3 regions of the Corynebacterium suranareeae genome follow, and region 2 is predicted to be linked to each of the others. Evidence: predicted binding sites of a transcription regulator. Region 2 holds the regulator's gene; each other region holds the start of a gene.
What was found. The regulator LexA, encoded in region 2, represses DNA repair genes until DNA is damaged. The targets are predictions, from matches to a motif close to CGAACANNTGTTCG.
Positions count from the first base shown of each region.

Region 1: N24_RS12455 (HNH endonuclease signature motif containing protein) is a predicted target of LexA. The motif match lies at 5,302-5,315, and genes of this name have one in related genera.
Region 3: N24_RS05360 (HNH endonuclease signature motif containing protein) is a predicted target of LexA. The motif match lies at 3,518-3,531, and genes of this name have one in related genera.

Region 1 covers NZ_AP017369.1:2,689,593-2,697,584, reverse strand. Annotated here, with positions in the region: gene benC (benzoate 1,2-dioxygenase electron transfer component BenC) at 1-398, opposite strand, end outside; gene benB (benzoate 1,2-dioxygenase small subunit) at 407-913, opposite strand; gene benA (benzoate 1,2-dioxygenase large subunit) at 954-2,447, opposite strand; gene catA (catechol 1,2-dioxygenase) at 2,864-3,721, shown strand; gene N24_RS12465 (muconate/chloromuconate family cycloisomerase) at 3,796-4,917, shown strand; gene catC (muconolactone Delta-isomerase) at 4,930-5,223, shown strand; gene N24_RS12455 (HNH endonuclease signature motif containing protein) at 5,390-6,553, shown strand; gene pcaH (protocatechuate 3,4-dioxygenase subunit beta) at 6,783-7,475, shown strand; gene pcaG (protocatechuate 3,4-dioxygenase subunit alpha) at 7,487-7,992, shown strand, end outside.
Region 2 covers NZ_AP017369.1:2,161,847-2,169,838, reverse strand. Annotated here, with positions in the region: gene N24_RS10140 (DeoR/GlpR family DNA-binding transcription regulator) at 1-310, opposite strand, end outside; gene ptsP (phosphoenolpyruvate--protein phosphotransferase) at 745-2,442, shown strand; gene N24_RS10130 (carbohydrate kinase family protein) at 2,531-3,496, opposite strand; gene N24_RS10125 (DeoR/GlpR family DNA-binding transcription regulator) at 3,493-4,272, opposite strand; gene lexA (transcriptional repressor LexA) at 4,577-5,338, opposite strand; gene N24_RS16640 (hypothetical protein) at 5,643-6,065, shown strand; gene nrdR (transcriptional regulator NrdR) at 6,165-6,617, shown strand; gene hrpA (ATP-dependent RNA helicase HrpA) at 6,666-7,992, opposite strand, start outside.
Region 3 covers NZ_AP017369.1:1,124,522-1,132,513, forward strand. Annotated here, with positions in the region: gene N24_RS05340 (MMPL family transporter) at 1-1,184, opposite strand, end outside; gene rraA (ribonuclease E activity regulator RraA) at 1,422-1,928, shown strand; gene N24_RS05350 (hypothetical protein) at 2,090-2,740, shown strand; gene N24_RS05355 (DUF2199 domain-containing protein) at 2,776-3,291, opposite strand; gene N24_RS05360 (HNH endonuclease signature motif containing protein) at 3,586-5,205, shown strand; gene N24_RS05365 (peptide chain release factor 3) at 5,332-6,990, opposite strand; gene urtA (urea ABC transporter substrate-binding protein) at 7,219-7,992, shown strand, end outside.

The DNA.
Region 1 (7,992 bases), 530 kb from region 2:
AGATCCTTACGGTTTTCCAGCTCGATCTCAATGCCGATGGTGGAATCGGAGTAGTGGTTGATCTCCTTCAACTCGCCATCGAATGTGGCTGCGCCGGTTTTTGCCAGCACGGAGGTGGTAGCGATCTGCAAGATGAGGTCCGTCTTAGGGGTCATCTGGCACGGCAGGCAGTAGCCGTCGGCTGCTTCATCTTCGGACAAAGCATCATCGATGTATTCGCCCTCGTCGAAGTCACCTGATTCGCAGAACGCTTTGCAGGTTCCGCAGGCGCCATCGCGGCAGTCGAAAGGAATGTTGATGCGTGCCTGGTAGGCGGCATCAGCAACGGTTTGATCTTCTTCGCAATCAATGAATCGGGTAATGCCGTCTTCAAAGGCTAGTGCAACTTGGTGGGTCATGGTGCCTCCTAGACGTGGTAGATATCAACAACGTGGTGAATGTAGTCGTTGTGTAAAACGACCTTCTTCTTCACGATCTTTGGGGCTTCGCCGCTTACATCAAGAGTGAGGAAAGTGGTGCCGAAATAGGTATCGGTGGTGTTGTAGCGGTAGTAGAAGGTGATCCAGTTGTAACGGATGTCTACTTCACCGTCACGACGCTCCAGGATTTCCACGTTGTTGGTGTTGTGGCCGGTGCGTGGCTCAGGCAGTGAGGTTGCAGAGGAACGCTCGGTGCGGATACGGAACACGCGGTCTTCTAGTCCACCACGGTTTGGGTAGTAGATGAGCGAGATTTCAGACTGTGGGTCTTCGGTGAGCTCACCGTTGTCATCCCAAGCTGGCATCCAGAATTCGGCGTCTTCGCGGTAGCATTCGATCCACTCTTCGAATTTGCGGTCGTCGAGCAGGCGCGCCTCATAGTAAAGGAAGTCTTCGATCTCAGCGCGAGTGATAGTAGAAAGTGCAGTGGTCATGAGGGGTTCTCCTTAAAAAGATTTTTGCTTGTCGACGTCTCTAGCCGCGGGTGCGACGACGGCGGCGTGGCTCTCCGGCGTCGGACTTCGCAGCGGCCTTTGCCTCTTCGCGCTTCTTTGCAGCAGCGACGGTAGCCAGCGAAGAAGCCTGGTTATCAGCCAATTCCTTGTCCTTGATGGACTGCTTGTTCACAGCTTCTTGCAATGCTTCGTGCCAGTAGCTGTGCTGAATTGGGTACAAGCCCTCATCTTCGGTGCGAGCACCGGAGGAAAGCACTTCATTCATGCCCAGTCCCTTGGCAACCTCGTTTGGTCCCTCAACCTGGTGGCCCAATCCACGGGTCATGTCGTTCCATGGGAATGAAGTTGCCTGGTAGGTCTTCTGGCAGGAGCGGAACTCTTCCAAGTCATCTGGGGTCGCCATGCCGGTTGCGTTGAAGAAGTCCTCGTACTGGCGAATGCGGTTTGCACGTGCCTCAGCAGATTCACCCTTAGGTGCGATGCAGTAGATGGTGACTTCGGTTTGATCAACAGAGATTGGGCGGAAGTGGCGGATCTGGGAGGAGAACTGATCCATCAGGTACACGTTGGGGTAGAGGCACAGGTTGCGTGATGCACCAACCATGAACTCGCCCTTTTCCTCGCCGAACTTCTGCTTGAGCTCATCGCGGCGATCGAACAGTGGGCGGTCTTCTGGGTTGCCCCACCACATCCACAAAAGCATGTGGCCGTATGGGTAGGAGAAGTATCCACCACCCTGCTTGCCCCAGGTACCTGCATCCATTGCCTTGGTTTCGTTGGCGGATTCACCGGTGCCACGGCGGGAAGTGGTGGCAGCGTAGTTCCAGTGAGTGGAGGACACGTGGTAGCCGTCTGCACCGTTTTCGGTCTGCAGTTTCCAGTTGCCGTCGTAGGTGTAGGTGGAAGATCCACGCAGAACCTCAAGTCCATCTGGGGACTGGTCTACCAGCATGTCGATGACGGTGCGGGTGTCACCAAGGTGCTCTTCTAGAGGTACAACATCATCATTGAGGGATCCGAAGAGGAAGCCACGGTAGGACTCGAACTTAGGAACTCGACGCAGGTCGTGGGAGCCGTCGGTGCGGAAGTTTTCTGGATATGCGCCGTCTTTTTCATCCTTGACTTTAAGAAGTGCGCCGTCGTTGCTGAAGGTCCAGCCGTGGAATGGGCAGGTCAAGGTGGTGCGGTTATCGGTCTTGCGGCGGCACAGCATGGCGCCACGGTGAGAACACGCATTGATCAGGCAGTTAAGTGTGCCGTCCTTGGAACGAGTGATCATGATGGGCTGGCGACCTATGTAGGTGGTGAAGTAGTCGCCAGGGTTAGGGATCTGAGACTCGTGTGCCAGGTAGATCCAGTTGCCTTCGAAGATGTGGCGCATCTCGAGCTCGAAGATCTCGGGATCGGTGAAGATGTTGCGGTTGACGCGCACGATGCCCTCGTCCGGACGGTCCTCAAGTGCATGGTCCAGAGTCTTCTGAACGCTTTCCAAATTTGAGACTGGTGTGGACATGTGAACCTCCAAGAGAGTGATAAGAAGTTGGTTTTGCCACCGTGATGTCGTTTTTATTTTTGCTTTGAAGCGGATTGTGACATTTGCGGGTTTATTCGCGGTGTCGATGGCGTATCACCAACAATGCACTAACAATGAAGTGAATCACATTAGGGGAATTCCTAGGGTTTGCTCGGGGGTTTCTGTTCGCATCATGTAATTGATGTGGCTATCAAGTGCTTTGAAGTGGGATTATGGGGAAAAACTTATGGATTTTAAGGATCCTTTATCGTTTTTAAAGAATTTAGGAGGTTGACGGATCAAATGATTCAAGCCACAGTGTTGTTATCGAGTTCAGCGGATCACAGCTGAAAACAAGCGCAGTGATAACCGAGCTCGCACCCCCACATCACCCCCAAAGTCTCAAGGAGCATGAAATGACTTCAGCTGAACAGGCCGTTGATCCAACCGCCCACGATTCGGGCAATAAGGCAACCGACAAGTTCAAGGCAAACCGCGTTTCCTCTGACACTTCAAAGGAGCGTGCAAATGCAATCTACGTAGATCTGCTTGCTGCTATCGCTCAGGTTGCACACAAGCACGAGGTCACCTACGAAGAGTACGCAGTGCTCAAGCAGTGGATGATCGACGTTGGAGAATACGGCGAGTGGCCACTGTGGCTGGATGTCTTCGTTGAGCACGAGATCGAAGAGATCAACTACAACCGCCATGACTACACCGGCACCAAGGGTTCCATCGAAGGCCCTTACTACGTAGAGAACTCTCCTAAGCTTCCTTGGGATGCTGAGATGCCAATGCGTGACAAGGACCGCGCATGCACCCCACTGTTCTTCGAAGGCCAGGTTACTGACCTTGATGGCAACGGTCTTGGTGGAGCAGAAGTTGAGCTCTGGCACGCAGACGAGGATGGCTACTACTCCCAGTTCGCGCCTGGAATCCCAGAGTGGAACCTGCGTGGCACCATCGTTACCGATGAGGAGGGCCGCTACAAGATCAAGACCCTGCAGCCTGCGCCTTACCAGATCCCTCACGACGGCCCAACCGGTTGGTTCATCGAGTCCTACGGTGGACACCCATGGCGTCCAGCTCACCTCCACCTGCGCGTTTCCCACCCGGGCTACCGCACCATTACCACCCAGCTTTACTTCGAGGGTGGCAAGTGGGTCGAGAACGACGTTGCAACCGCTGTGAAGCCAGAACTGATTCTGCACCCAGAGACCGCCGAGGACGGTAACCACGTTACCTACCCATTCGTCCTGGATAAGGAAGACTAGGTCTAATCTAGTCAGAATGAGTCCCGACCACTTTTGTGGCGGGACTTTTCCCACTTATTTAGAAAGCTCAATACATGTCTGATCTGATAATTCAAAAAGTTGAGACCCGCATCCTTGATGTCCCTCTCATTCGCCCACATGGATTTGCCACTACAACTTCCACTGAACAGCACATCTTGCTGGTCAGCGTGCACCTAGAAAACGGTGTCATCGGCTACGGTGAAGGTGTCGTACCCGGCGGCCCATGGTGGGGTGGCGAGTCGGTGGAAACCATGAAGGCGCTTATCGACGGCTACCTCGCCCCAGTGCTCATCGGACGTGCTGTCTCTGAGCTGGCAGGAATTATGACAGACCTTGAGCGGGTAGTTGCGCGGGCACGTTATGCCAAGGCGGCTGTTGACGTCGCAATGCATGATGCCTGGGCCCGCAGCCTTAATGTGCCTGTCCGCGACCTGCTTGGCGGCACCGTGCGTGACAAGGTGGATGTCACCTGGGCGCTTGGCGTGTTGCCACTAGATGTGGCTGTGGCGGAAATCGAAGAGCGCATTGAGGAGTTCGGAAACCGCTCGTTCAAGCTGAAGATGGGCGCCGGTGATCCAGCCGAAGATACCCGCCGCGTAGCTGAACTGGCCCGTGAAGTTGGCGACCGAGTATCCATCCGCATTGACATCAATGCCCGCTGGGATCGTCGTACGGCATTGCAGTACTTGCCACGCTTGGCTGAGGCTGGCGTGGAGCTTTTCGAGCAGCCTACGCCCGCCGATGACCTGGAGACCCTGCGTGAAATTACTCGACGCACCAACGTTTCCGTGATGGCGGATGAATCCGTGTGGACCCCTGCAGAAGCTTTGGCTGTAGTGAAAGCCCAAGCTGCGGATGTAATCGCGCTGAAGACCACCAAGCATGGAGGATTGCTGGAATCCAAGAAGATTGCAGCTATCGCTGAGGCCGGTGGACTTGCCTGTCACGGAGCAACCAGCCTCGAGGGGCCAATTGGTACTGCGGCATCTCTCCAATTTGCAGCAGCAACCAAGGCTATTTCCTATGGCACTGAGCTTTTTGGGCCACAGCTGCTTAAAGACACCTATATTGTCCAAGACTTCGAATACAAGGATGGGCAACTTACTGTGCCGCAGGGTCCAGGTTTAGGTGTTGATGTAGACATGGACAAGGTCAATTTCTATACCCGTAAATAAGGAGAAAAACTGATGCTTTTTCTAGCACGCATGGATGTTGAGTTTCCTGATTCCATGGATGCCGATGTCATGGCTGATTTTCAGGCCAAGGAAAAGGCCTACTCCGGGGATTTACAATCCCGCGGCATTATGAAGGCAATCTGGCGGGTGGTCGGCGAGTACGCAAACTACTCCATCTTTGATGTTGATGATCATGATGAGTTGCACACAATTTTGAGTGGCTTCCCGATGTTCAAATACATGAATGTGAAGATCACTCCGTTGGCAAAACATCCTAATGCTTTGGAGTATTACCTCAAAGGTTAATTAGCTAAGAAACCGCGTTACCTGCAGTTTGGGTAAGGCGGTTTTTCTTTCCGGTAACGATTAGAACAAATTTTCGTTAGAACACTTGTTTGTGTAGCATGTTTGAAATAAGGTGTTAGGTAATGAGCTAAGTCAGGGGAGTTTACAACACTAGGGGGCTTTTAAAATGACCTACTTTAGCCATCAGGACCCAAATAGCCCAGAGAGTCGGATCAACTATGAGATGGCTCAAATGGAAATCCAGCGATGGAGTTTGCTCATTGCAAACCCTGAGGCTGATGCCAGTACATTGATCATGGAGCTTAAAACCATTACCGGGGAGTCCAAGCACTTTATTGGGCAAGCAATTAATGCCATCTGGGCATTGGAAAAGTTGCCAATTCTACGGGTGGTGGTAGAGACGCATTTTCATGTGCGTGTTCCATATTTGGCCAGAATTATGCAAGCGGTAAAGCAAGCAAAGCCAGAACTGTGGGATGAGCTTGATCGTCGTATCGCGGAAAAGCTCACTCCGCGCGTGCCGGGGCAGGCCCTCATGGAGGCTTCTGCATTGGCTGGATTGATTACTCGCTGGATCAAGGAGTTGGATACTACCTTCACTGGTAAGAAGCGTGGGCCAAAGGGAAATGATGGCACTTTAACGTTTCGCCATGTAGATGGGCGTACCTATATCAGCGGAAATATTGGCGGAATTACTGGAAAGCTGTTTCATAAGGCCTTGGAAAAGGTTAAGCAAAAGGGGGAAGACCTCGCTCAGGCGTTGGTGAGGTTTATTGAGGGGCGCACCCAGGTCAAGGTGGTTAGTGCGGTGTACACGCCATTGGTTGGAGGGGTCTCGTGGATTCCGGGGGTGGGTTTTCTTACTCAGGAGGAATCGTGCAAGGTTGGTAAAACTACCTCCAAGGTAATTGACTTAGATGCCGTTGCTACCCGGGTGGAAAATGGATATACCCCTAGCCCCGAATTGCGCCTGTATGTCATGGGCCGGGATGGGACTTGCCGGCATCCGGGTTGCACGGTGTCTGCTGATAATTGTCAGATTGACCATGTGATTCCCTTTGGCGAGGAGGGTGGGGTGACTGCGGCGTGGAACCTGCAGTGTCTGTGCGCGCATCACCACAACATGAAAACTGATAAGCGAGTCCGTGCTGCCATAGATTCGATGGGTAGGGTTGCTTGGATTGGACCGTGTAACCGCACTGTGGTCACGGAGCCGGTGGGGCCCTTGGCGCAAGAAATGCCAACCGGACAATGGGGTCAAACCTTGGCGGCGCGAATGGAAAAATCATTTGAGAAGTTCCGCAGCTCACTGGAAGTGTTGGACGATTAGCGGGGGTAGGGGTCGGAAACTGGGCGTGAATTAGCTTTCCGCAGTTCACCCAAAGTATTGGGCGGGTGATCCCTTATGCACACCCCTAGTTAACCCCTGAGGATCGGGGTTTGCGCTGGCAGTGAATCTAAACGCGCAATATGACATGTTCGCTTTTCGAACTACTTGTCAATGACCTCAATCGCCCCTAGTTTGAGATCTACATCACTAGCCGTTAGAAAGGTCTCGCATGGACATCCCACACTTCGCCCCGACGGGAGGCGAATACTCCCCACTGCACTTCCCGGAGTACCGGACCACCATCAAACGCAACCCCAGCAACGATCTCATCATGGTCCCCAGCCGACTCGGCGAGTCCACGGGACCTGTCTTCGGTGACCGCGATCTGGGTGAAACCGACAACGACATGACCAAGGTCAACGGTGGCGAGGCAATCGGCCAGCGCATCTTCGTCCACGGTCGTGTCCTCGGATTCGATGGCAAGCCAGTTCCACACACTTTGGTTGAAGCTTGGCAGGCTAACGCAGCTGGACGCTACCGCCACAAGAACGACTCGTGGCCAGCACCGCTGGACCCACACTTCAACGGTGTGGCACGTACATTGACCGACAAGGACGGCCACTACCACTTCTGGACTGTCATGCCAGGTAACTACCCTTGGGGTAACCACCACAACGCATGGCGCCCAGCGCATATTCACTTCTCCTTGTATGGACGTCAGTTCACTGAGCGTCTGGTTACGCAGATGTATTTCCCTAACGATCCACTGTTCTTCCAGGATCCGATTTACAATGCGGTGCCCAAGGGTGCACGTGAGCGCATGATCGCAACATTTGATTATGACGAGACTCGTGAAAACTTTGCGCTTGGTTACAAGTTCGACATCGTCCTTCGTGGCCGCAACGCCACCCCATTTGAGTAAAGGGTTTTTCAATGATTGATACAGGGAAAAATGGCGAGTTCCGCTACGAGCAGTCGAATATCGTCGATCAAAATGAAGCAGAGTTCGGCATTACTCCTTCACAGACTGTGGGCCCTTATGTTCACATTGGTCTGACCCTCGAGGGCGCAGAGCACCTTGTGGAGCCAGGTTCTGAAGGAGCTATCTCCTTCACTGTTTCCGCAGTTGATGGCAATGGCGACCCAATTGCAGATGCCATGTTTGAGCTGTGGCAGGCAGATCCAGAAGGAGTGCACAACTCCGATTTGGATCCGAACCGCAAGGAAGCTGCAACCGTTGATGGTTTCCGTGGATTGGGCCGCGCAATGGCCAACGAGCAGGGCGAAGCAACGTTTACTACCTTGGTTCCCGGTGCATTTGATGATGAGGCACCGCACTTCAAGGTTGGTCTTTTCGCACGTGGCATTCTAGAACGTCTGTACACTCGCGCATACCTGCCAGATACCGATCTGAGCACGGACCCAGTTCTGGCTGTGGT
Region 2 (7,992 bases):
GAAAAATACTGCGTGCCGTAGGTGGAATAAGAGAAACTGCCACTTCAGCGAGTTCGAGCATCTGTGGCTCTGGCGGCAATCCTTCGACCAAAGCTGGTTTAAGCAAAGGGGGAGAAGTACCCATCGGCTCTGGGACGATTGCACCACCGTGCACCCTTTGTAAAAGCCCTAAAGACTCCATGATTCGAAGATCACGCCTGACAGTTTCAGTAGTGACCTGAAAATGCTCGGCTAGATCTCCAACAGACACAGCCCCAGTGGGTGCCAGCAGAGCAACAATTGCTTGCTGCCTTTCCGTTTGGCTGACCATGTGCACCTCGTTAAATTTCAGTGTTTTAGGAATGTTGGACCTGTTGTTGAACCTGTGAAAAGAAATTCCACTGCGAAAACTGGTTTTTGACCTGTGTTGTTTTGGTTCCGTTTGTGGGGGAACCGTATGAAATTTTTAAAAAGCCTGGTTAAACTGCAAAATTTCACCTAGTTACTGAGAAAAACCACACGATGTGGCGTGAATCACTAGGATGGGGAAGAGATTGGATCTCGTTAAAATTACCGCCACAAGCTGGAGTAACTTTAGTTTGTGATCATGGTCTCAACCTTTGAAATATGATGATCGTTTAACACCACGCTATGTTGATATGTGTCTGTTTGTCAATAACCAAATGTTTGAATAGTTGCACAACTGTTGATTTTGTGGTGATCTTGAGGAAATTAACTCAAATATTGTGAAGATGGGTGACTACTGTGGATGATGTGAATCATGACACTGTTTTGAAGGGCACCGGCGTTGTCGGTGGAGTCCGTTATGCAAGTGCGGTGTGGATTACTCCACGACCCGAACTGCCCCAAGCAGGCGAAGTAATCGCCGAAGATAAGCGCGAAGCAGAACAAGAGCGTTTCGATGTTGCAGCAGGCACGGTTTCTTCCCGCCTGCTTGAACGCTCCGAAGCTGCAGAAGGCCCAGCAGCAGAAGTTCTTAAAGCAACCTCCGGCATGGTCAATGACCGAGGCTGGCGCAAAGCTGTAAGCAAGGGCATCAAGGGTGGACACCCAGCCGAGTACGCGGTTGTTGCTGCCACCACCAAATTCATTTCCATGTTTGAAGCCGCAGGTGGCTTGATCGCAGAGCGCACCACAGACCTTCGTGATATCCGCGACCGCGTCATCGCAGAGCTACGTGGCGATGAAGAGCCAGGTCTTCCTGATGTATCCGGCCAGGTAATCCTATTCGCCGATGACCTCTCCCCAGCGGATACCGCAGCACTTGATACAGATCTCTTTGTGGGACTTGTCACAGAACTTGGTGGCCCAACAAGCCACACCGCCATCATTGCCCGCCAACTCAACGTTCCTTGCATCGTTGCTACCGGCGCTGGCATCAAGGACATCAAGTCCGGGGAAAAAGTGCTTATCGACGGCAGCCTCGGCACCATTGACCGCAACGCCGACGAAGCTGAGGCCACCAAGCTCGTGGCAGAGTCCTTAGAACAAGCAGCCCGCATTGCGGAGTGGGAAGGCCCAGCGGAAACCAAAGACGGACACCGCGTTCAACTTCTTGCCAATGTTCAAGATGGCAACTCTGCACAGCAGGCAGCCAAGACGGAAGCAGAAGGCATTGGCCTTTTCCGCACCGAGCTGTGCTTCCTATCAGCAACTGAAGAGCCAACCGTAGATGAGCAAGCAGCAGTCTACTCGAAGGTGCTGGAAGCATTCCCTGAATCAAAGGTCGTTGTTCGATCACTTGATGCAGGTTCCGATAAGCCAGTGCCATTTGCCTCAATGGCAGATGAAATGAACCCAGCGCTAGGCGTTCGTGGACTTCGCATTGCACGTGGCCACGTTGATCTACTCACCCGCCAACTTGATGCAATTGCCAAAGCAAGTAACGACCTTGGCCGTGGCGATGAAGCCCCCACGTGGGTCATGGCTCCTATGGTTGCCACCGCCTATGAAGCCAAGTGGTTTGCAGACCTTTGCCGCGAACGCGGACTGATCGCCGGTGCGATGATCGAAGTTCCTGCCGCATCACTTATGGCGGATAAGATCATGCCACACCTAGATTTCGTCTCCATTGGTACCAATGACTTGACCCAATACACCATGGCAGCCGATCGTATGTCTCCAGAATTGGCCTACCTGACCGATCCATGGCAGCCAGCAGTTTTGCGCCTGATCAAGCACACCTGCGATGAGGGTGCGCGCTTTGATACCCCAGTCGGAGTTTGTGGTGAGGCAGCAGCAGATCCACTGCTTGCCACCGTACTGACTGGTCTCGGTGTGAATTCACTTTCTGCAGCTTCCACTGCTCTTGCAGCAGTGGGTGCGCAGTTGGCGGAAGTCACACTGGAAACCTGCAAGAAGGCAGCAGAAGCAGCACTTGACGCCGAAGGCGCAACCGAAGCTCGCGCAGCTGTGCGTGAAGTTATCGAAGCCGCTAGCTAATGTGAGCCTAAACAAGGCGTGAAAAACTGCCTCGGACTCTTTCGTTTACGTTGAGTCCGAGGCAGTTTTCCGTGTACATGGGGTTTCCTTAAGACAATTGCTTAATCACCACATGTTCCGTGCGAAGCTTATCTGGGGTAGGGATGTAGTTATCCCATTCACTACCCTCTGCATTCGCATACGCAACAGCGTTAATGAGACTTTCTGTCGTGGTCTTACCGCCATTGGAAGCTGCGAGGAAACCTGCCGTAAACGATTCCCGCCAATTCACACCCTGCTTTCCTGGTGTGCTGTCGTAGCTAGCTAAAAGTGAAGTAGAGGCAGAAACATACAATGATTCAGTACGTTTGTTGGTAACCAATACTTCAACGACGCCCCTGTCAATCAACGCTCTTGCAGCCTCGACGGCAGGGGAGAGATCACCCTCAGCCCAAGGGGATCGCAATGCCTTAGCTTCCAATCCGGTAGCTTTTTCAATTTCTTCCGCCGCAACAATAAGTGCATCTGGTGATGTTGCAGCTAATTGGCGGATAACAGCACGCAACGCAGCCCCAGTAGCAGCAATAGCGACTTTGACGTGAGGATGATAAAGACGAAGAGATCTCACCACATCAACAAACCAGGCAGCCGGAGCAATGGAAGGAAGATTGCCGCCGAGCAAAACCCACGCAGCATCCTCAGCGCGGCGAACCACTAGATCCCGAAGGATTGCCAACTGAGAAACATCCAGCGGCATCGGTGAATCTTTAAATTTGGTTTCATTTCCATCCCCATCCCGCATGGTGATATGCATCGGGATAGGACCAGCCACGGGGATAATCTCATGCGGCAAACCAGCAAAAGTTACCAATCGCATATAGTGCGAAATCTCCGGAGCAGGGAACACCGCAAATGTTTCATTGCCACCATAAAACAATGTGGCGGCTACACCTGTGCCAAATCCACCAGCAACAGTAGAGACTTGCTTAATCTTATTTGCTTCGCCAATTTCGATTTCACCGTTGAGCTCATTAGTACTCAACAGGTATGGACTAGCCGTGACAGTAAGAATCATTCTGCAATCACAACTTCAATGTCACGATCACGCAACTGCTCAACAAAACTTGCAGGTGCACCGGAATCTGTCACCACTACGTCAATATCACTAATGGCACCAAAGCTCACGAGGTAGTCGGTGCCCATCTTTGTGGAGTCACACAACACCACAACATTATTTGCGTTGGTAATCATTGCTGACTTCATTGCTGCTTCTTGGGAATCAGCCGTAGACAACCCATGATCTAGAGTCAATGCATTGGTACCGATAAACACCACATCAGCACGCATCAACGCTAGAGTGCGCAATGCAGTATCACCAACAACTGCCTGCGTGATTGCTCGAACACTGCCGCCTAGTAGCTGAACATCGTCTAGTCCTGCATTGGCCAAATTCAATGCGATTGGTAAACAGTTAGTCACAATCGACCATTGCTTTGCACTGGGATGTTCTGAAATAAGATCTGCTAGAGCAGTGACAGTTGTACCGGCGTCAAGGAACAGTCCTCCATGCTCGGCTGGTAAGAACTGCATTGCTGCCTTTGCGATCGAATACTTCGCCGAAGATGCAGACCTGAAACGGGTATCCAAACTTAACTCTGTAGTTTGGAAGGATTGAGTGGCAACAGCTCCACCGTGTACGCGGTGGACAATTCCTTCGCGATCCAAGACCGCCAAATCGCGCCGGATGGTTTCAGCGGTGACATCGAAGCGGCCGGCTAATTCTGTGACATTTACACGTCCCTCTACTGCCGTCAATGACGCAATCTGACGACGGCGCTCCTCTGCGTACATGCCACTCCTTAAAGCAAAAAGCCTATTTACTAAATATGTCCGAATTTCTAACCTATTGTCTCACTGAACAACGCGCAAAAGCCTCATTTGGTTGCAAGTGGAGGTGTGAAATCGGTAAACAATCAAAAAATCGGGCAGGATTTTTTCAAAATCTGACGACAAAACTCCGAAAACCCACAGGTAAAGTCACTTTTTAGATTAAGAAAAACTTATTTGCCCGATTACCCCCGAATGTGGCTAAATAACAGAAATCCCGCCTCGTGATGTGAGAACACATCTCAAGGCGGGATGGCTAAAAGCTGATCTATAGCTTGCGCATCACGGAAACAACCTTGCCCATGATTTCTGCGTTTTCAGCAGGAATCGGCGCAAAAGTATCATTATGTGGCAACAGCCAGACACCAGAGGAATCCTTATGGAACTCCTTCACGGTAGCTTCACCGTCAATCATGGCCGCTACAAACTCGCCCTGCTCTGCTACTGGTTGAGAGCGAACAACAACCCAGTCACCGGTAAGGATGCCCGCATCTCGCATGGACTCACCGACTACTTGGAGCATGAACAGTTCACCATCTCCAACGATCTCGGCTGGAAGTGGGTAGTACTCTTCAATGTTTTGCTCAGCCATGATCGGGCTTCCGGCAGCAATCTTTCCAACGACTGGAATGAAGGCAGTCTGTCCCGACAACTCAGGATCTGGGGAAGTGCTTTGGTTTTGCTTGTTTTTGTTAGCAGCACTTGCTTTAGGGCCACGGCCTTCAGTTTCTGGAAGATGACGAACATCTACAGCACGTGGTTTATTGGGATCCCTGCGAAGAAATCCCTTCTTTTCCAACTCTTTAAGCTGGTAAGCAACAGACGATGTGGACTGGAGTCCTGCTGCATCACCGATTTCTCGAATGCTTGGTGGATAACCTCTTAGAACCACAGCATCTCGGATTACTTCTAAAATTCTGCGCTGCCTGTCAGATAGGCCAGCTGGGTCTGGTTTGCCATTTGGCAACGTCTTGGCAGTACGGCTACCACGACTGCCTCGCGCTCCTGCTGGCTTCTTTTCGATTGCCATCTCCCTTTTCCCTTTCTTTTGCACACCTGGGGTGACGCCTAAAACTTCGGCTACGTTCACCGCATTGCGATGAAGCTGAGCTATTCGAACCTTTGTCAGTTTCTCTAATTTCTAACCATACATGTTTTCCTGCGGAAATGGTACGAGTGTTCGACGATTTTCACCCAACTCTAGACAAATGTTCGAATGGGGTGCTATAAATCGAACATGGGAAATCACTCGAACATGTGAACGGTATGAGTGTTCGAAGGTGTCCTGGTCGAGCGTTATGATGTGGGCAAGAAAATACGGTTGGAGAGTTGAGATGACTATTTATGCTGCTAACGGGCTGGAATCGGGTGCACGACGTCAGGGGGTTGTGGTGCCATCTGCTGCGGTTTGGATGCAAGAAGTGCCGTCTGTAGAGCGAGTTAAGAAACGTCATGTTCGAACGATTGACTGTTCGAATAGTGATAGGTTCTGTCGCCCCGAAAGTCTTCGAATTCTGCCACATGGGCGGAAAAATTATCCAATATCACAGCAACATCTACGTGAGCACTTTACAGGTTCTACGCAGAACCATAATCCTCACGCGCGTTCGATTAAAGAATCACTAAAGCAATGGGCAGGTGGTGGGTTATTTGGGCTCGTAATTTTTGCAGGGATTGTGCTGTCCCAGTCAGGCGAGGAAGAAGCAACGCAGACTTTCTATGAAACACAAGTAGTCGGAGTCAGCCTGGACCGATAATCCAAAACGACGCGCTGCTGGCATAAACTAATGGACTAACCGCCAGTTCACTTCAAGGATTAAATGGAAATGCCTGAAGTGAAAGATGAGGAGCCATAAGTGTATTGCCCATTTTGCCAACATGATCATTCCAAAGTTATCGACTCACGTGTGATCGATGCTGGAAGCTCGATTCGTAGACGTCGAGAGTGCAGCGAATGCCAAGGGCGGTTTACCACGATCGAAAAAGCTGTGCTCCTGGTGGTTAAAAGGAATGGCGTTACAGAACCCTTTAGTAGGGAGAAAGTTGTCACTGGTGTTCGGCGAGCTTGCCAGGGGCGAGACGTATCAGATGATGCCCTTAAGCGGCTTGCGCAACAAGTGGAAGAAGCCGTACGTAGCAGCGGAAGCTCCCAAGTTCGAGCAAACGATATTGGACTAGCAATCCTTGACCCACTTAGAGAACTAGATGAAGTAGCGTATCTTCGCTTCGCATCTGTATATAAATCATTTGAAAGCGCAGATGATTTCGAAAAAGAGATCCGACTTATGCGTCGCAGAGGGAGAGACTAGCCAAGGTGCCGAACTTGGCTAGCTCACCGTCACCGTTGGGGTCAATTTTTACCGAAGCTTTGCAATCGCTTTTTGGATCCTTTGTGGTGACACAGGCCGGGGAGTTCCCAGACGCTGTGCAAACAGGCTCACCCTCAACTCTTGGATTTGCCAGGCAACATCTTTTGCTTCCTTCGTGTGTGCCCGCTGAGCGGGAAGCTTCTTAAGCTGCTTTTCTAGTTGCTCCTCAACGAAATTCACTTCATCTTGGCGGTCGGCGTCCCGATCAGGGTTTTGATTCATTTCTTCCAAACGGATCAAGAGGGCATGAAGGTAGCGTGGCAAGTGCTGCAACCGACTAATACCGTGAATGCTGATTGCTCGTTCCGGAAGAAGGAAATCTAACTGGGCAGTCATATCGTCGATTGCTGGCCCAGACCACGTTTCCAGTTCTGAAACTACCTGGGCATATTGGACGAGTGCTGGGGCAAGAGTAACCACAGTGCGTCGCACAACACCGGCAGTCTCCGGTTTAACCTTAGATAAAAGGACCTCGAACTCTTCAGGAGATCGAACAGCACCACCGTGGGCAAACATTAAATCCCGGATGGCTGCGACACGCGCATCGGAAACTAAACCATCTGCACCGCCATGAGGGTAGTTATCTACCGCAACACGCTGCTGGAGTGGCAACCCCTTGACCATTTGTTTGGTGGAAACCTCAATTTCACGCATTAACAGCGTCAACGTGGCGGTGATCATTGAGGCATCCGCCGCGGCCTTGGTAGGCATCACTTTCACCGACACACCAGTGGGGGAGACAACTAGTGCGGGGAATGCAGTGACAGACTGCCCATCAACTGTGGTTTCGATTTCTTCAGCAATGGTTCCTAATGAATCCGGGGTCCATTGAGCTGCTTCGTCCTGTTCAGATGCCTTAGCCACACTGGATACTGAGGATCGAATTTGATTAGCCCGACGCTTTTTAAGAGCCTCTAGATCACGATCCCTATCGATGATTTTTCCGCGACGATCAATAGCAGCATAAGAAATACGAAGGTGATCAGGAAGTTTTTCCGGATGAAAATCTGAAGCGTTGATCCCTTGGCCACCTAAAGAATGCAGAGCATCAGCAAGTTGGGTGGTTAGTGGTGTCATATATGGGCGAAGCAACGGTAGGGCGCGCTCGGCGAAATCTGGGGCGGGAACGACGGTGCGTCGCAAAGCTTTAGGCATTGAGCGAATAAGCTCTGTCACTAGATCAAGCCTGAGCCCTGGAACTAGCCAGTCGAACCCTTCCGTGTCTAGACCGCCGAGCACCGGAATCGGAACAAGAACTGTTACGCCATCTTCTGGGTGACCAGGCTCGAAATGGTAACTGAGATCAAAAACTAAG
Region 3 (7,992 bases), 1.0 Mb from region 2:
CGCGCGGCGAAAATGCGAGTGCTAAGCAATCCGAGAAGTGCTGGGAGGAACGTGAGCGCAACAAGCACCGCGATGGCAACAGTAATCGCAGCTGCAATCGCCATGACGGTAAGGAATGGAATATTAATAATCGACAGAGCAACCAGCGCGATCAACACCGTGGTGCCTGCGAAGACAACCGCAGAACCCGCAGTACCCACAGCCATACCCATCGCGTGCGCACGCGTCGCTAGAGGCATGGTGCGCAAACGCTGCGCCAATTCCTTTGGCTCCAAATCATTAGAACCAGTCTGCGAAATCAACTCATTGCGGAAACGCGACACAATGAACAACGCGTAGTCGATACCGACCGCAAGACCGATCATCGAAGCCAAAGTAGGCGTCATATCGTTGACAGAATCAGTAAATGCTGTTGCCAACTGAATGCCCATGATGCCGATACCCACGCCAATAATCGCAGAAATCAACGGCATACCAGCGGCAATAAATGAACCGAAAGTGACGATCAGAACAACGGCGGCAACTAGCAGACCAATGAGCTCAGAAGTCATATTCAAGCTGGTTGCAGCAGCTCCAAAGACGTTGCCGTTGTAGACAACCGTGAGGTCGCCGTCATCGTATTCATCAAGAATGTTGGTGACTTTTTCGCGATCCTCCACAGAGACATCCATGGCGGTATCAGCATCAAAAGTCATGGAGATAATGCCAGTGGTTTCATCCGGGCTAAGCGGGCTCACCGCCTCAATATCAGCTGCGATCTTTTCTGCAGGAACACCCTGAGCTTCCAGAGCAGGAGTCATTTGAGCAGCAAGACCTTGGGAAGCCAACACGGGGTCAACGATAGAATCAGGGTCCTGCAACACACCAGTTGCACGAACCTCTTCCAGCATCTGGTTTACCTCAGCCTGAACCTCTGGATCGGTGAGGGTTTTTCCTTCCGGTGCCTGGATAACTACCGAGCCAGTTGGCGCTGACGTTGCATCGTCTGAGCCAGGGAAGCGTTCCTGCATCTTTTCCATGGTTGTGACCGAATCGAGGCCAGGAATGGAAAAGCTACTCGACGTTGGCTTGGCATACAGGCCAGCCAAAGTTGTTATGCCGATCAGAATGACCAGCCAGACCGCAAGAAAGGGCCACTTCTTTTGATAGGCCGTAGAGCCTAACTTATAGAGGAATTTTGCCACAATTGTCCTTTAAAGATTGGAGAGGTTGTTTTACTTCTGCCGTTGCTGAAATGAGTTGCGAGAAATGGATGGAATTTTTCGCAGACAAGGAAATTTTGCGCAACGTGTGCAAGTTTAGCTTTGTGCAAGGGCTGGTTTAAAGCTCAGATGGAGCAATGTGTCCAATGGCGGTTTCGGGATGGATTGTGGGGTAAATCTCGATTTTGCAGGACAAGCATACTGTTTTCGATCTATGCTGTGGTCATGACTCAAAACACGCCAGGATTCATTGCAACAGCAGACCTCGTAGACATCATCGGTGACGACGCGCAATCATGCGATACCCAATTTCAAGACCTTGGAGGACTGAAAGAATTCCACGGAACGATCACCACTGTGAAATGCCTTCAAGACAACGCGCTGCTGAAATCCATCTTGAGTGAGGACAACCCTGGGGGAGTACTGGTTATCGACGGTGATGCCTCCGTGCACACTGCACTAGTCGGCGACATTATTGCCGGTCTTGGAAAGGAACACGGTTGGTCTGGAGTAATTGTCAACGGCGCAATCCGCGACTCCGCAGTCATCGGCACCATGGACTTCGGCTGCAAAGCGCTCGGAACCAACCCGCGGAAATCAACCAAAACCGGATCAGGAGACCGGGACGTAGTGGTCTCGATCGGTGGCATCGACTTCATTCCCGGACATTACGTTTACGCAGATTCTGATGGAATTATTGTTACTGAAGCGCCAGTGGAGCAGTAGTTTGTTTGACGGGTAATTTGTTTAGGCGGTAACACAATTGGGGATTGTGGCCGATTCTTCAAGCAAGGGTAATGTCGAAATGTCTAAGCAGCTCGACTTGTATATCCCTGCTTGAACCTAAAAACTGCCGTCGATCAAAGGTGTCCCAATTGTTTCATGCCGTGAGTTTCGCTCTATTGGACTCAGTAAATGTCCTGCTCATTGGCATAATTGTTGCAATTGCCGCACTTTTGCCCCGGAAGGGAAAATATGGGCCAATCGCTACGCTGTTAGTTGCAGGCGACTGGCTCGGCGTTTTCCTCCTCAGTATCTTGGTGATGCTCGTCTTCGATGGCCTTGAGGGGGTAGTTCAAGGCTTTCTCGACTCAATTTGGTTTGGTCTCATACTTCTTGCAACCGGTATCGTTTCTTTCATAGCCACTCTGGTGTCCAAAACTGACAGCACTAGAAAACTTGATGGATTCCTGGCACCAGTAAAAACCCCAAGCTGGAAAACCGTTGGAGCTGGACTAATTTTGGGAATTGTCCAGTCCGCGACATCACTTCCGTTTTATGCCGGGCTTGGATACTTAAGTGTTGGAAACTTTGGCCCAGCAATTCAATATGGCGGACTCGTGGTCTATGCGACCTTAGCGTTGAGCTTGCCGATTATCGTAGCGATTCTCGTTGGCTTAGTTCGAAAGTATCCGGAAAGTCCAGTTGGTAGATTGTTTGAGCTGGTTGGGAAAAACAAAGAGCGAGTTACAAAATGGGCTGGTTACTTCGTGGCACTCGTGTTGTGTGTGATGGGTATTGCCTCGATGTTGAAGTAAATGTTGTAGGTAATGCACTTGGTTAGTGCACTCGGTTAATGCACGTACCCGTGGATCGCAAGGAACCAGCTGTTGATTCTTAGGTCAGCTTCCCTTGAAGAAATTCCATTGGTGAAGTCTTGGTACATGCTTGATGTTTCCTCCAGTGGCTGGAAATGAGGATAGAAGTCCTCATGCTTTACCGTCAATAGAACTGGCGTCCCGTACGAATCTTCTAGTCCAGGGAACTTACTGGCGAGAAGTCCAGGGAGGCGAACCTTTCTCATCCCGTTGCGGTAATTGAGATAGGTGATTAAATCGGCATGTTCAACTTCAACCCAGCCGCCATAATCAAGCTTTTTCTTACCGCCATCGATGGGAATTTCGATATTAGATTTGATGAAATGGCGTTTAGGCTTCGGGTATAAAATTTGACAGACGGAAGATCCTGTAGAAACTCGATCACCACGTTCCAGGGCTTCGATGACGGGATCCGGGAATTTTAGATTGAGTGCTGGAGCCCCGAAATGAGTTTCTCCACAGTGCCCGCAGTAGTAGTGGCCTGGTTTCATGATGTGTCTCCTTAGGTCTTAGGGTGGTTGACACTTCATAGGCTACGAGGAAAAAGGGGAGTAGCGGGTTCTGCGACTGCTAGTCCTGTGGATAACTAGCTTGTCGGATTTGATACCTGGGGATAACCCTCTGTGACCTGGAAAATTTGGGAAATGTAGGGAATGATTGGACGTAATTCTGCCTTCGTCCTGTATTGAATAAGTGTTTGCATATCACCCTTGCGTTCGAACACATGGGCGGGTAGGGTAGGTGATAACAACAAAACGGGGACCCACAGGGAAAGGGGGGACACCATGAGCATTAGCACCCACGTCAACGCAATCACCACCGCACTACACGCCATCGATAATCACCTGGCAGCACTACTAGACGCTGACGGTGTCACCCTCGAGCACTACACACCCCTCGAGCCAGACCTTGTAGCACTCGAACACGCCATCAACCACCACGCCACCATCGCAGCACAAGCCACAGCACTGGCAGAACGCACCAACGCCGCCCACACCATCGGCTCCACCCACCTCATCGACTACCTCACCACCACCTTCGGCCTATCAAAAAAAGGCGCCCACCACCGCATCACCCTCGCCCACACCCTCTACCCCACCACAGGCAAAACCAGCAGTAGCACCAGTGGTGAAAGTGGCAGCGATACTGACTCCGGTGGTGATTCTGGGGATTCCGGTGGTGATGACCCTGACCCAGAACCCAACCCAGGGGATACCGGTACAGGCAATGACACTGATGGCAATGACCAGCCCGATGGTGGCTCAGGTGGCTCAGGTGGCAAGTCGCAGATCAGCGCGGAAAAACACGCCATCATCACCGAAGAACTCACCCACCTCAACCCCAATACCACACCCAGCTACGACCAGCTGCGCCACCAAGCACTCACCCACGCCATCTGGCGCACCCCAGAAGACCTACGCACCTGGCTACGCAACCAAATACGCACAGCTAACAACGCTCACCCCGATCGCATCACCGCGATGAGCAAACGCTACCTGGCGTTTAGTAAACCCGATGCCAACAACATGGTCCGCATCAGCGGCCTGATCCCTGCTACCACCGCAGCACTAATCGCAGCGAACACCGCACCCTTAACCAAACGCGGCAACCTGGTCGATACCCCACCAGCAGACGATACCCGCAGCCGTGGACAACGCCATGCTGACGCACTGCACCACATCATGGAGATCTACAACCAAGGCATTGTTACCCCAGCACGCGGTGGCACAGCCAGCATCATCATCTCCATGACCACCGATGACATCAACGACATCAACACCACCGACCCCACTAACAGTAATGGTGGTAGCAGCCCACTGAACAAGCTGTACCCCACCAACACCGGGTACGCACTCAACCTGGCAGAAATCATGAATCTGATCGCTGCGAAATACGACTTCGCTGTGCTGCTTGATGGACCAACCGGGCAAGCGTTGAATGTTAACCGGATGCAACGCTCAGCGAATCTCATGCAGCGGATTGCGTTGTTCGCCTCAGAGTTAGTGTGTAGTGCCCCGCATTGTGATCGCCCGCAGTTAGAGTGCGAGGTTCATCATCTTGACCCGTGGGTTAAAGGTGGGTTGACCAACCTGGTGAACTTAACCCAGCAGTGTTATAACCATCATCCCCGTATTGATGATTCACGTAGTGGGGTCAATGGGAAAGGCTATATGGACCGCGATCCTGATACAGGTCGGGCAGCGCATTATCCTGCGGATGGTTCAGGTCCGGTGTGTAACCGCTCTGCTGCATCAGATAGTTCAGGTGGTGCGTGGGCGAGACGTAAACACCACGGCCCACCACCACACCACCAACCACCACACCACCCACCACCGGATCCACCAGGACCACCAGACGATGTACCGGGTGATGTGTCTAGTCCTGCTGTCGATACCCTGTTTTAGCCTGTGCCTGTTACCAGCCGCTGTAGTGTGCCTGGTACCGGGCACACACCCCTGCCCACAGCCCGAGGCACCAGACCCCAGCCACCAACAACCCAGACGTCGACAAGCACACTCCCGACAAGTAAATTACTCAGCTACCAGCGACTCCAGCACGAAATCAGGGTGCTCCTTCTCGATGAAGGACAGGCGCCACTTGTCGCTGAACAGGGCAATCAGCTCTCCGTCGGTGCGGGTGAAGATTTCCACGCCGCGCTGCTTCGCCAGTTCAGGTGCGGTTTCGGCAGTTGTGCGGCGGGCGACGGTGTAAGGAATTGGGTCGGCAACCGTTTCGACGTTGTATTCCACTTCCATGCGGGCCTGCATCACTTCGAACTGCATCGGACCGACCGCAGCCATGACTGGGTTGGCGTCGCCGCGCAGGTCGTTTTTGAGGATCTGGACAACGCCTTCGGAATCCAGCTGCTCGAGGGCTTTGCGGAACTGCTTGTATTTGCCAAGTGATTTGGCGCGCAGGATGCGGAAGTGCTCTGGGGCGAACTTCGGCATTGGTGGGTATTGGATTTTTCGGCCTTCGTAGATGGTGTCGCCTGGTGCGAGTGCGCCGGCGTTGACGAGGCCGACGATGTCGCCAGGGAAGGCAGTTTCGACGGTGGAGCGGGTGCGGCCGAAGACGGTGAGGGCGTATTTGGTGGAGAAGCTGCGGCCGGATTGGGAGTGGGTGACTTGCATGCCGCGGTCGAATTCGCCGGAGACTACGCGCATGAAGGCGAGGGTGTCGCGGTGGTTTTTGTCCATGCCGGCTTGCACTTTGAATACGACGCCAGAGAAATCATCGGTGGTGTCGCGGTGCTCATCCATTGCGGAGGTGGCGGCTTCAAGTGCTTTGGGGTCGGCGTCGCGGCCGGCGGGCGATGGTGCGAGTTGGCAGAGGGTGTCCAGGATTTGGTGGACGCCGAAGTTGAGCATCGCGGAGGCGAAGATCAGTGGGGAGGTGGTGCAGTTGAGGAAGAGTTCTTGGTCGTGGACAGCGCCGTCGGCGGCGAGGAGTTCGGCTTCTTCGGTGGCGTTTTCCCAGACTTCGCCTTCGCGTTCGGTGGCTTCTTCTGGGGTGTAGAAGTTTTCTGGGGCGATGGTGGAGCCGCCGGCGGTGCGGGTGAAGTGGATGTATTCTTCGGCTTCGCCGTCGTTGTTGATGCGGGCAAGTCCTCGGAAGTCGCCGGCTTCACCGACTGGCCAGAATAGTGGGGTTGGTTGGAGTTCGATTTCTTTGACGATTTCGTCGACGAGCTCGAGTGGGGTGCGGCCGACGCGGTCCCATTTGTTGATCACGGTGATGATCGGCAGTCCGCGGGCTTTGCAGACGCGGAAGAGTTGGAGGGTTTGGGGTTCAAGTCCTTTGGCGGCGTCGATAAGCATGACGGCGGCGTCGACGGCCATAAGCACGCGGTAGGTGTCTTCGGAGAAGTCGGCGTGACCTGGGGTGTCAACGAGGTTGATCATGAAGGGTTCGCCTTCGTGGCCTTCTGGTGCGTACTCGAATTGGAGTGCGGACGAGGCGATGGAGATGCCGCGGTCTTTTTCCATTTCCATCCAGTCGGAGACTGTCGCTTTGCGTCCTGCTTTGCCGTGTGTGGCGCCGGCTTCGGAGATGATGTGTGCGTGCAGCGCCAATGCCTCGGTCAGGGTGGATTTACCGGCGTCGGGGTGTGCGATTACGGCGAATGTTCTGCGGCGGTGCGCCTCTGCGGCGGTTGTGGCAGTGGTGGCGGAATTGGCGGTGCTCATGAATATCAAGAATAGCGGGTTGTAGGCGCTCGGCCATAGTCGCCCCAGCTCAGGCATTTTGTGCGCCGGCGTTGCCTGCTTATCGACGCCTCCCCCTGTCGTCCCCAATTCGGGGGTGACTGAAATGTAATGCACATCACCACATTTAAGCTCAAAAACAATTACCTATAGGCTGACAGAAACTCTAAAAACTATAGAGCTATAGAAACCTGAACTTCGGAGGTATCCATGACCCGTCTCATTGGTAAACAAGTACTCACCATCACGGCCGTCTCAGCAATGACGCTGGCCTTGGCATCATGCACCCGCGCAGTGGATGCAACCTCCGCAGATGGAACCGCGAGCAACACCGCTGCTTCCTGTGTGGATACATCCGGTGACACCATCAAGATCGGTTTCATCAACTCCTTGTCTGGAACCATGGCAATCTCTGAAACCACCGTCAATCAGTCTCTGCACATGGCTGCCGATGAAATCAACGCAGCCGGCGGTGTCCTGGGTAAACAACTGGTGATTTCTGAAGAAGACGGCGCCAGCGAACCCGCCACCTTTGCCGAGCGTTCCCAGCGCCTCATCCAACAAGAATGTGTTGCAGCGGTGTTCGGTGGCTGGACGTCCGCCTCCCGCAAAGCAATGCTTCCAGTCTTTGAGGGCAATAACTCCTTGCTGTTTTACCCAGTGCAGTACGAGGGCATGGAATCTTCGCCAAATATTTTCTACACCGGTGCTACCACCAACCAGCAGATCATTCCTGCCCTTGACTATTTGCGCGAAAACGGCCTCAACCGCCTGTTCCTCGTTGGTTCAGACTATGTTTTCCCACGCACTGCCAACTCGATTATCAAGGACTACGCAGAAGCCAACGGCATGGAAATCGTCGGGGAAGATTACGCACCTTTGGGATCTACTGACTTCACCACGATTGCCAACCGCATGCGCGATTCCAACGCCGACGCCGTGTTTAACACCCTCAACGGTGATTCGAACGTGGCATTTTTCCGC